Regions from separate parts of the Methylorubrum extorquens genome, predicted to be linked through region 1. Evidence: predicted binding sites of a transcription regulator. Region 1 holds the regulator's gene; each other region holds the start of a gene.
The links. The regulator LexA, encoded in region 1, represses DNA repair genes until DNA is damaged. The targets are predictions, from matches to a motif close to TGTTCNNNNTGTGTTCNG.
Positions count from the first base shown of each region.

Region 2: J2W78_RS05895 (ImuA family protein) is a predicted target of LexA. The motif match lies at 1,600-1,617, and genes of this name have one in related genera.
Region 3: ssb (single-stranded DNA-binding protein) is a predicted target of LexA. The motif match lies at 1,475-1,492, and genes of this name have one in related genera.

Region 1 covers NZ_JALJXF010000001.1:1,073,261-1,076,530, forward strand. The annotation lists gene J2W78_RS05345 (hypothetical protein) at 93-806, opposite strand; gene J2W78_RS05350 (DUF1236 domain-containing protein) at 828-1,040, shown strand; gene lexA (transcriptional repressor LexA) at 1,206-1,928, shown strand; gene J2W78_RS05360 (ComEC/Rec2 family competence protein) at 1,922-3,270, opposite strand, start outside.
Region 2 covers NZ_JALJXF010000001.1:1,197,188-1,200,457, forward strand. The annotation lists gene J2W78_RS05890 (DNA polymerase Y family protein) at 1-889, opposite strand, end outside; gene J2W78_RS05895 (ImuA family protein) at 804-1,565, opposite strand; gene J2W78_RS05900 (response regulator) at 1,957-2,361, shown strand; gene J2W78_RS05905 (peptidylprolyl isomerase) at 2,481-2,942, opposite strand; gene J2W78_RS05910 (hypothetical protein) at 2,946-3,270, opposite strand, start outside.
Region 3 covers NZ_JALJXF010000001.1:3,811,926-3,815,195, forward strand. The annotation lists gene J2W78_RS17805 (DUF4174 domain-containing protein) at 1-305, opposite strand, end outside; gene J2W78_RS17810 (NADP-dependent oxidoreductase) at 414-1,430, shown strand; gene ssb (single-stranded DNA-binding protein) at 1,637-2,215, shown strand; gene J2W78_RS17820 (helix-turn-helix domain-containing protein) at 2,694-3,270, shown strand, end outside.

The DNA.
Region 1 (3,270 bases):
AGCACATGACAGCCTGACTTTCGGACGCCGAAAGACTCAAGCGTATCCATTCGTGCAACCCCACGGTTTTCCCGAAGAACAAGCTGGAGAGCTTATTCCGGGAACGGTTTTGCGACGTTTGCCGTTGCGTCCCCGGCTTCGGCACCAAGTCGGTCGCTGAGAAGAAACAGGGACGGAACATGACGAAACTCTTTCGCAGCACGGCGACGGCGGCGATCCTGATGTTGGGCGCGGCAACCGCACTCGCTCAAGGCGGCGGCGGCGGCGGCGGTGTTGGGGCCGGGGGGGCCGGCGGCGGTGGTGCTGGCGCAGGAGGTGCCGGGATGGGCGCAGGCGGTGCCGGTGGAGGCGCTGGAGGCGCGGGCGGCGCGGGTGGCGGTGCGGCCGGCGGAGCACGGGGCGGCGCGGGCGAGGCCGGCGGCGCAGGCGGTGCCCGTGGGGGCGCCGATGTCGGTGGGACCCGTGGCGGCGAGAGCGGCGGGGCACCCGGTGGCGCGTCGCGCGGCGGCGAGAGTGGAGAGCCGGGTGTCCGTGGCGGGCGCGAAGGTGGCCCGGCCCGTGCCGAACAGCCGAGCGAGCGCGGCAACCGCGAGTCCGGGCAGACCGACCGCGGCGGCGCAGGCGAGCGCGGCGGACGGGACGGACGAGACGGGCCGGGCGAGCGCGGCGGGCGTGACGGCCGAGATGGGGCCGGCGAGCGCGGCGGGCGGGATGCGGCGGGTGAACGCGGCGGTGCCGGCGAGCGAGGTGGTCGTGGGGCCGCCACCGAGGCGCGGGGCGCTTCGAAGAACCTGAGCTCGACGCAACGCGGCGAGTTCCGCCAGTCGATCACCCGTTCCAGCGTTCGCGCCGTCACGAATGTCAACTTCGCCGTCCGCGTCGGCACGGCAATCCCGCGCTCGGTCTCGCTGCACCCGCTACCCCCAGCGATTCTCTCGGTGGTGCCGGCCTATCGCGGTCTGCAATTCATTCTCGTCGGGGACGACATCGTCATCATCGATCCTGACACCTACGAGATCGTCGACGTGATCCCGGCCTGATCCGGCTGCACGGCACGACCGGAGAGGCGGCGGGGCGACAGCTCCGCCGCCTCTTTCGCTTCCCGAGGTATGCTTGCGGAACAGGAGAGGAACGTCTAGGCTGTTCGTGCTTTGTTTTCAACGATTCTGCGGCGCCCTCGGCCCGCGCTCGACAGCAGGTGCCGCATGCTGACCCGCAAGCAACTCGAACTGCTCCAGTTCATCCAGCAGAGGATGCAGGAGAGCGGTGTGCCGCCGTCCTTCGACGAAATGAAGGACGCGCTCGACCTGAAATCCAAGTCCGGTATCCACCGCCTTATCATGGCGCTGGAAGAACGCGGCTTCCTCCGCCGTCTGCCGAACCGGGCGCGGGCGATCGAGATCCTGCGCATGCCCGATATGCCGGCGGCCAAGCCCGCATCGTCCGAGCCGCGACGCTTCACGCCGAGCGTGGTCGAGGGCGGCCTTTCGGCCAAGCCTGCCGCGCCGAAGCCTGCCATGCTTCAGGCCCATGACGGCAAGGGCCAGTCGGTGATGGTGCCGGTGATGGGCCGGATCGCTGCCGGTGTTCCGATCTCGGCGATCGAGAGCCAGAGCCATTCGATTTCGATGTCCCCCGACTTCCTGGCGGGCGGCGAGCACTACGCGTTGGAAGTGCGCGGCGATTCGATGATCGAGGCCGGCATCCTCGATGGCGATCTCGTGGTGATCCACAAGCAGGAGACCGCCAATAACGGCGACATCATCGTCGCGCTGATCGATGACGAGGAGGCGACGCTCAAGCGCTTGCGCCGCCGCGGTTCGTCGATCGCGCTGGAAGCCGCCAACCCGGCCTACGAGACCCGCGTGCTCGGTCCCGACCGGGTGCGCATCCAGGGCAAGCTCGTGAGCCTCGTGCGCCGTTACTGAGGGCTCTCGGCGTGCGGCGGGTCTGACGGATCCGCCGCACTCGGATCGTAGGAAGGTTGGGAGTCCGACAGGGCTGCCGGCGTTGTTGGGCCGGAAGGCCGGGGCTGCCAGGGCTGCGGCCGATCGGCCCCGCGGGCGGTGACGATGTCAGGCCCTGTCGTTCCAAGGCGGATCGCGGTGGCCCCCCGCGCCGCCAGAAATGCCCGGTCGGCGATCAGCGGCGCGGCACAGCCCGGCGGGGCACGCAAGCGGCTGATGAGGATGTCGGCCCGGGCGCAATCCTCGGCGAAGGCGCGCTTGTCGGTGACGAGGGCGACGGCACGGCCGTCCACCGCCGTGAGGGTGCAGCCGATCCGGTCGCAGCGCGGACCGTCGGCGCCGGTCGCGGCCTCCGGACGGCGCCCGTCACCGTCGGCCTTCAACCATTGTTCGAGTACGAAGCCGGGCGGGCGTCCGAGGACCACGAGGCGGCCGTCCTTGCCGCGGACCGCGGCGCCCGCCCCATCCCGATCGATATAGATGTCGTACCGGATCGGGCTCGCGGCGAGGGCGATTCCAAGCCCGGCCGGTATGAGGGCGAGGAGACGCAGCCGCGATACGGGGAGTGTTGCCAGCAGCAGGGCGACGGCGAGCAGCATCAGCGCACCCGTCCCGAAGGCCGGCAGCACGACGGTGGCCTGCCCAAACCCAGCGATCCAGGCGGAGATCTCGAGCATGCCGCGCACCGCAAGCCCCATCAGCCACCAGACCGGACGGTCGAGGGCGAAGGGGTAGGCCAGCATGCCGAGTACCGCCGCGGGCATCACCGCGAGCGAGACGAGCGGCAGAGTCAGCGCGTTGCCGACGAGGCCGAAGGGCTGCACGGTCTGGAAGTGGTAGGTCGCGAACGGTGCGGTGGCGAGCTGCGCCACCAGCGTCGTGGCAAGCGTTCCGACCACCGCCTTCGCCACCCATGAGGCGGCCCGCGCGATCCGAGACGAGCTGTCGGTTCGTAAGACCCGCCCGTCGATGAGCGGCGCGCAGGCGATGAGGCCGGCCACCGCGCCGAACGACATCTGAAAACTCGGGCCCAGCAGCGCCTCCGGCTCGCGGGCGAGCGCCAGGATCGCCGCGAGGGCGAGGTTCCGCAGGCTGAGCGCCGGGCGGTCGACGAGGATCGCGCCGAGCATCACCAGCGTCATGATCAGTGCCCGCTCGGCGGCGACATCCCAACCCGAGAAGGCGCAGTAGGCGGTCACGCCCAGCATCGCCGTACCCGCCGCGATCTTCTTGATGGGCCAGGCGAGGGCGAGCACCGGCACCAGGGCGAGACCGGCTCGCACCAGCCAGAACACGACGCCGG
Region 2 (3,270 bases), 120 kb from region 1:
TGCGGATCGCCTGATCGAGGCGATCGACGCGGGCGAAGACGAGGTCGAGCCGGCGCGCGCCGAGGCCGCGCCGTTCCAGTTCCGGCACGAGCCGGGCGCAGAGGTCGGCGACGACCCGTTGCAGGCTCTCATGGGCGCCGACCGGCTCGGCGAAGCGCAGGGCCACCCGCGGCGTCTCCGGCGCGGCAAGCGCCGTCAGCGGCTCCGGCGCATGCCCGAGCGCCCGGTCGAGCCGGAACAGGATCTCGGCACCGAAGCGCAGCCGCAAGGCCGCCCGCGGCTTGTCGCCGAGTTGGCCGATGCGGGTGAGGCCGACATCCTGCAGCGCCCGCACGGCCTCGAAGCCGAGCCGGAGCGCCGCCACCGGCAGGGGGGCCAGCACCCGCGGCGCGTCTCCGGAGGGCACGATTCCCCCCTCGCCGAAGCGGGCCACACCCCAGGCGCAGCCTGGCGTGTCGGCGAGCGCGAGCCGCGCCAGGATGCCCGTTCGCTCCAGGCGCGCGGAGAGGTCGGCGAGCAGCGGGGCCTCGCCGCCGTGGAGATGGGCGGCGCCGGTGATGTCGATCAGCAGCCCGTCGGGCGGATCGAGCGCGACGATCGGCGCGTAGCGCTGGCACCACAGGCCGAGCCGCGCCAGCGCCGCGGCATCCGCCTCGGGATCGGCGGGGACGAGGTAGAGGCCCGGCACCATTGCGCCGGCATGGGCTGCGCTCATGCCCGGTCGCAGGCCGAGGCGGCGGGCAGCGGCGTCCACGTCGGCGAGCCCGCGCCGGGCACCGTCCTGCGCCACGGTGGCAAGCGGCTCATCCGGAGGCGCGGCGCTGGACCCGCTCCGGCGCAGCCGGTCGGTCGGCCAAGCCGGCAGGTACAGCGAGACGACCCTGCGCATCGCAAGCCTCCACGATCCAAGCCCCCGGCGCCCCACCCCGGCAGCGCTGCAAGTCGAGCCGCCAGCGCGGCCGGCCCATGCGACGGTTCGTTCCTTCAGAGGGGGCGGGCGCCACCCGCCAGCGGGTTCGCGCGGCGGAGGGCTCCGGCTCGACGGCCTCGCCCGCGCAGAGGCGGTGCACGACGAGCGCGGTAACGCCCGAGCCCTCCGCCGCGAGTTGGAGCCGGCGGGAGGGGGTGAGCGTCATGCGGGTCAGTTCGCCGACGACGCCGGCCAGCCCGCGATGGCGCAGGCCCTCCTCCATGGCGGGCAGCACCTCGGCATCCCGCCACGTCTCGCAATAGACCACCCGGTCGGGATGCAGCCCGACCCGGGCGAGGGCGGGCGCGAACAGGTCTCGGCTGTGCAGGCACCACAGCACCGGCCCGTCGAGCCGGGCGAGGATGCCGCCGGCAAACAGCACGGCGGTGGCGGCGTAACGCCCGCGCGGGCCGCCCTCATGGATCTGGTGGAGCGCCCCGAGGGCCAGCCCGCCACCGGGCAAAGCCGCGTCGAGCCCCGCAACCCCGAAGGGGAGGGCGCGAGGGTCCGCCGGCTCGCTGCCGGTCCCGGCACGGTCCGTCAGGCGGCGAAGCGCGTCCAGCGTCGGCACGTCGTGGGAGCGGAGAGGGGGCATGGGCCTGGGTTCGGGAGGGTTTGAGGGTGCCGTTCAGAACAAACAGTGAACACACCTGAGCCGTAACCCGTCAACCGCTCTTGCGTTGCCATCCCTGTTGAAAATGCGGATTTTATTCCGGTCGCGCCCTTGACCCCGGTTCGGCGGGCCGGCGACGTACCAAGCCCTGCACGCAGAGCGGGTGCGACGGCTTATCTCACGCAAATCCGCATGCCGACTCGACCCGAGAGCAACAAATCCGGGCGCTGTTGCCCTTGAACGACAGACGTTTGCCCGCGCTGTCCTATCGTATTGTCTGCCGGGGACTTTGCCGGAGGATGTCGTATGGGATGCGCAATCTGCGTCTTTCCCGCGAGCTCTCTAGATTTATCAGGGTCATGAGTGACCAGTCATGAGTGACGCACGACCCACAGGCCACCGGCCCGTCATTCTCGTCGTCGAGGATGAACCCGATGAGCGCTACCTCGCGGCCGAGCTGCTGGAGGAGAAGGGCTTCGAGGTCATCGAGGCCGAGACGGCCGAGCGTGCGCTCGACATCCTGCACCAGCGGGGCGACGGGATCGACGTGGTGTTCTCGGACGTGCGCACGCCGGGCACGATCGGCGGCTTCGAACTCGCGCGGATCATCGGCGTGACGTGGCCGCGCATCCGCCTGCTGCTGACCTCAGGCGACGCGGGCGACCAGCCGAGCGACCTGCGCGTCACCGCGACCTTCATGCCCAAGCCCTGGCGGGCACCGGAAATTTTGACGTGGCTCGAAGAGGCCGCGGGGCTCAGGGAGCCGCCGGAGGGCTAGAGCATCGTCCCGAAAGGTGGCCATCGGCTTTCGGAAAAGACGATGCAAAAACAAAAATCTAGAGCATCGCGACATTAGACGCCCCTCTCCCCGCATACGAGGAGAGGGGGAAAACCGGCTTACGCCGCCGCGACGGTCGCCTTCACGATCCGGTCCGGATCGCGCACGGGCTCGCCGCGCTTGATCGTGTCGACCACTTCCATGCCCTCGATCACCTTGCCCCATACCGTGTACTGGCGGTCGAGGAAGCGCGCGTCGGAGAAGCAGACGAAGAACTGCGAATTCGCCGAGTGCGGGAAGTTGGTGCGCGCCATCGAGCAGGTGCCGCGCACGTGCGGCTCGGCGTTGAACTCGGCGTTGAGGTCGGGCAGCTCCGAGCCGCCCGAACCGGTGCCGGTCGGGTCGCCGGTCTGGGCCATGAAGCCGTCGATGACGCGGTGGAACGGCACGCCGTCGTAGAAGCCCTGGGTCGTCAGTGTCTTGATCCGCTCGACGTGGTTGGGGGCGAGGTCGGCGCGCAGCGCGATGACGACGCGGCCCTTGGTGGTCTCAAGGACGATGGTCTCGTTCGTCTCTGCCATGAGTTAAATTCCCTGTCCTTTAGGTCCGTCGTAGATGAAGCGCAGCGCCAGGGGGCGCCCCGCGATGGCTCCGCCGAGAGCCGGGGTGAGCCGGACCGGCGTGCAGCGGGCGATCGCATCGAGCGTCGCCCGAATCAGGATGTCCCGGGCTCTCGCATCGCCCGGCGTCTTCGCAAACGGAGTCTTGGCGAAGGTGATCTGCGGCGTACCGATCACCGAGCCATCCCGGCGCAGAGAGAGACGCGCCGTGATCTCCGCGCGCTCGAACCGGCTGAGCCCTTCGGGCGCCTTCCAGCAGGCGGCCAGCGCCGGGTAGAGCGCCTTCAAG
Region 3 (3,270 bases), 2.7 Mb from region 1:
TCCTTGCCGACGAGCACCGCCCGGAAAGCATCGTCCGAAAGACCGAGATGCCGACGCAGGGCGGAGGCCTCCGCCCCCTTCCCCACCGCCTCGATCGTGACGAGATCACGCTCGGACGCACCCGTCCGCGCCGATGCCAGCGCCTGCCGCTGCGCCTTCAGCCGCGCGTCATCGGCATCCGGCGCGGCCAGCACCAGCACCCGCGATGTCCCGCGATAGCCCGACAGCGGATCAGCCCCCGCCGCTCCGGCGGTGCCGCACACCGCCAGCATCGCCGCCGTCACAGCTGCCGTCTTCCACGCCATCGCGAACCTCCGCTGTTGTGCCGCCATGCATTGCAAGAACATGCATTGCCGGAACCAGCGCGCGACCCATCTGCCCGGTTCCACCCCGAACGAACCCCGGAGGGCTCCATGGCAGTCGTCAACCGTCGGATCGTGCTGGCTGCGCGCCCGCACGGCGAGCCGAAGCCCGAACATTTCCGCCTGGAAGAGGGGCGAACCCCGACGCCTCAACAGGGCGAGGTGCTGCTGCGGACCCGCTGGCTCTCCCTCGACCCCTACATGCGCGGGCGGATGAGCGCGGCGAAATCCTATGCCAAGCCCGTCGAAATCGGCGAGACCATGGTCGGTCAGACGGTGAGCGAGGTGGTCGCCTCGGAGAATCCGGCATTCACCGAGGGCGATCTCGTGCTGGCCAATTCCGGCTGGCAGGAATTCGCCGTCTCGGACGGCCAGAATCTGCAGCGCATCGACCCCGCCGACGGGCCGCCGAGCCAGTTCCTCGGCATCCTCGGCATGCCCGGCATGACCGCCTATACCGGGCTTCTGGAGATCGGCCGGCCACAGCCGAAGGAAACCGTGGTGGTGGCCGCCGCCGCGGGGCCGGTCGGTTCCCTCGTCGGCCAGATCGCCCGCATCAAGGGCGCGCGGGCCGTTGGCATCGCAGGGGGCGCGGAGAAATGCGCCTACCTGACCGAGACGCTCGGCTTCGACGCGGCGGTCGACCACCGCGCCGCCGATTTCCCCGATGCGCTGGCCCGCGCCTGCCCCGACGGGATCGACGTGTATTTCGAGAATGTCGGCGGAGCGGTGTTCGACGCGGTGCTGCCGCTCCTCAACGATTTCGCGCGGGTGCCGGTCTGCGGCCTCGTCGCGAGCTACAACTTGAGCGAACTCCCCGCCGGGCCCGACCGCTCGCCGGTGCTGATGCGTGCCATCCTCACCAAGCGGCTGACGCTGCGCGGCTTCATCGTCTGGGATTTTGCCGCGATGCACGGCGATTTCGTGCGCGACGTCGGCGGCTGGCTGCGCGCCGGACGGGTCCAGGCGCGCGAGGACGTGGTCGAGGGCCTGGAGAGCGCACCGGCCGCTTTCGCCGGAATGCTGCGGGGCGCCAATTTCGGCAAGCTCGTCGTGAAGGTCGCCTGACTGGGACCGCGCGTCGACGAGCGTGATGCGGCTTGTCGAGCAACGAGAACGGAGATAGAACATTCGCGGCGGCTACGACACGCGGTGGTTAGCGGGCACAACGGTCGCGGATGGCTTGCCCGGACGGGGCGGCACCCTCAAGAGTCGCGGCCATCGCGGGCGTGGCGTACAATGCCCTGTGAGATCGGACCGGATGGAGAGATGAGATGGCGGGCAGCGTCAATAAGGTGATTCTGGTCGGCAATCTCGGGCGCGATCCCGAGACCCGGCGTCTGTCCTCGGGCGATCCCGTGGTGAATCTGCGCATCGCGACGTCGGAGTCCTGGAAGGACAAGGCGTCGGGCGAGCGCAAGGAAAAGACCGAGTGGCACTCGGTCGTGATCTACAACGACAACCTCGCCAAGGTCGCGGAGCAGTATCTGCGCAAGGGCTCGAAGGTCTACATCGAGGGCCAGCTCCAGACCCGCAAGTGGACCGACCAATCGGGCGCAGAGAAGTACACCACCGAGGTGGTGCTGCAGCGCTTCCGCGGCGAGATGACGATTCTCGACGGCCGGGGCGGTGGCGGCGGCGGCGACTTCGCGGGCGAGGACGAGGGCGGCGGCCAGATCAGCCGCGGCGGCGACCGGGGTGGTGATCGCGGCGGCGACCGCGGCGGGCGGGACGATTACGGCTCGAGCCGCTCCGGCGGCGGCGACCGCCGGCCCTCCTCGGGCGGCGGCGGCGGCGGCGGCGGCGGCGGCGGCAAGCCGAACTACGACCTCGACGACGACATTCCGTTCTAGAACATCGTCCCGGAAGGCAGTGGCCGGCTTTCGGGAAAAGACGATGCAAAACAAAAGCCGAGAGCATCGTCCCGGATCCGATATCCGGGACGATGCTCCAGGATTTCAATCGAGAAACGGCCTTGGGAAGGGTCGGCGCGAACAGCGCGGGCCCTTTTGTCGTATCGGATGGTGAAGTGTCTGCCGGTGGCAGGATGTTTTGACGAATCGTGAATGCGGGCACGGATCGCCGTGACAGCCTGCACGAACGCGAAACGCGTTTACGTCGCACCGAGCCTGCCCGGAATGTCGGCATCACGGGCGAACGCGGGGCGGAACAGAGGCTTCATCGCAGCCACGTGCCGATGTTCAGCATCGGCGAAATGACAGTTGCAGCGGGCCACATGACGTCCCGCAGCGGCCGCTCCCGGTGGCGGTGGCGAAATCCTGCGCCATAATCATTTCGCGCCGCAACGGCGAAAGGAGCAGCCAGGGATCCATGCTGAACACTGCGTCGAACGCGCCCGTCGCGGAGGAGCGTCCCCTGGAAAAGGCGCTCGGCCACCAAGTCCGCCTGCTGCGACGGGAGCGCGACCTGTCGGTGGCCGACCTCGGCAGTGCGGCCGGCATCTCGCCGGGCATGATCTCCAAGATCGAGAACGGGGCAATCTCGCCCTCGCTCGCTTCGATCAACGCGATCGCCTCGGCCCTCAACGTGCCGATCACCGCCCTCTTCGCCGCCTTCGAGGAGACCCGTGACTGCAGCTACGTGAAGCGCGGCCAGGGCGTGCCGATCGAGCGGCGCGGCACCAAGGTCGGGCATCTCTACGAGCTTCTGGGCGCCGGAATCCGCGGCGACGTGGTGGTGGAGCCCTATCTCATCACCCTGCAGGACGAAGCCGAGGCCTATACGAGTTTCCGCCATGTCGGGACGGAATTCATCTACATGCTGACCGGCGAGGTGATCTATCACCACTCGGGCCAGGACTATCACTTGGCGCCCGGCGATGCGCTGATGTTCGATTCGAACGGCCTGCACGGCCCGGCCAAGCTCATCGAGACGCCGATGACCTATC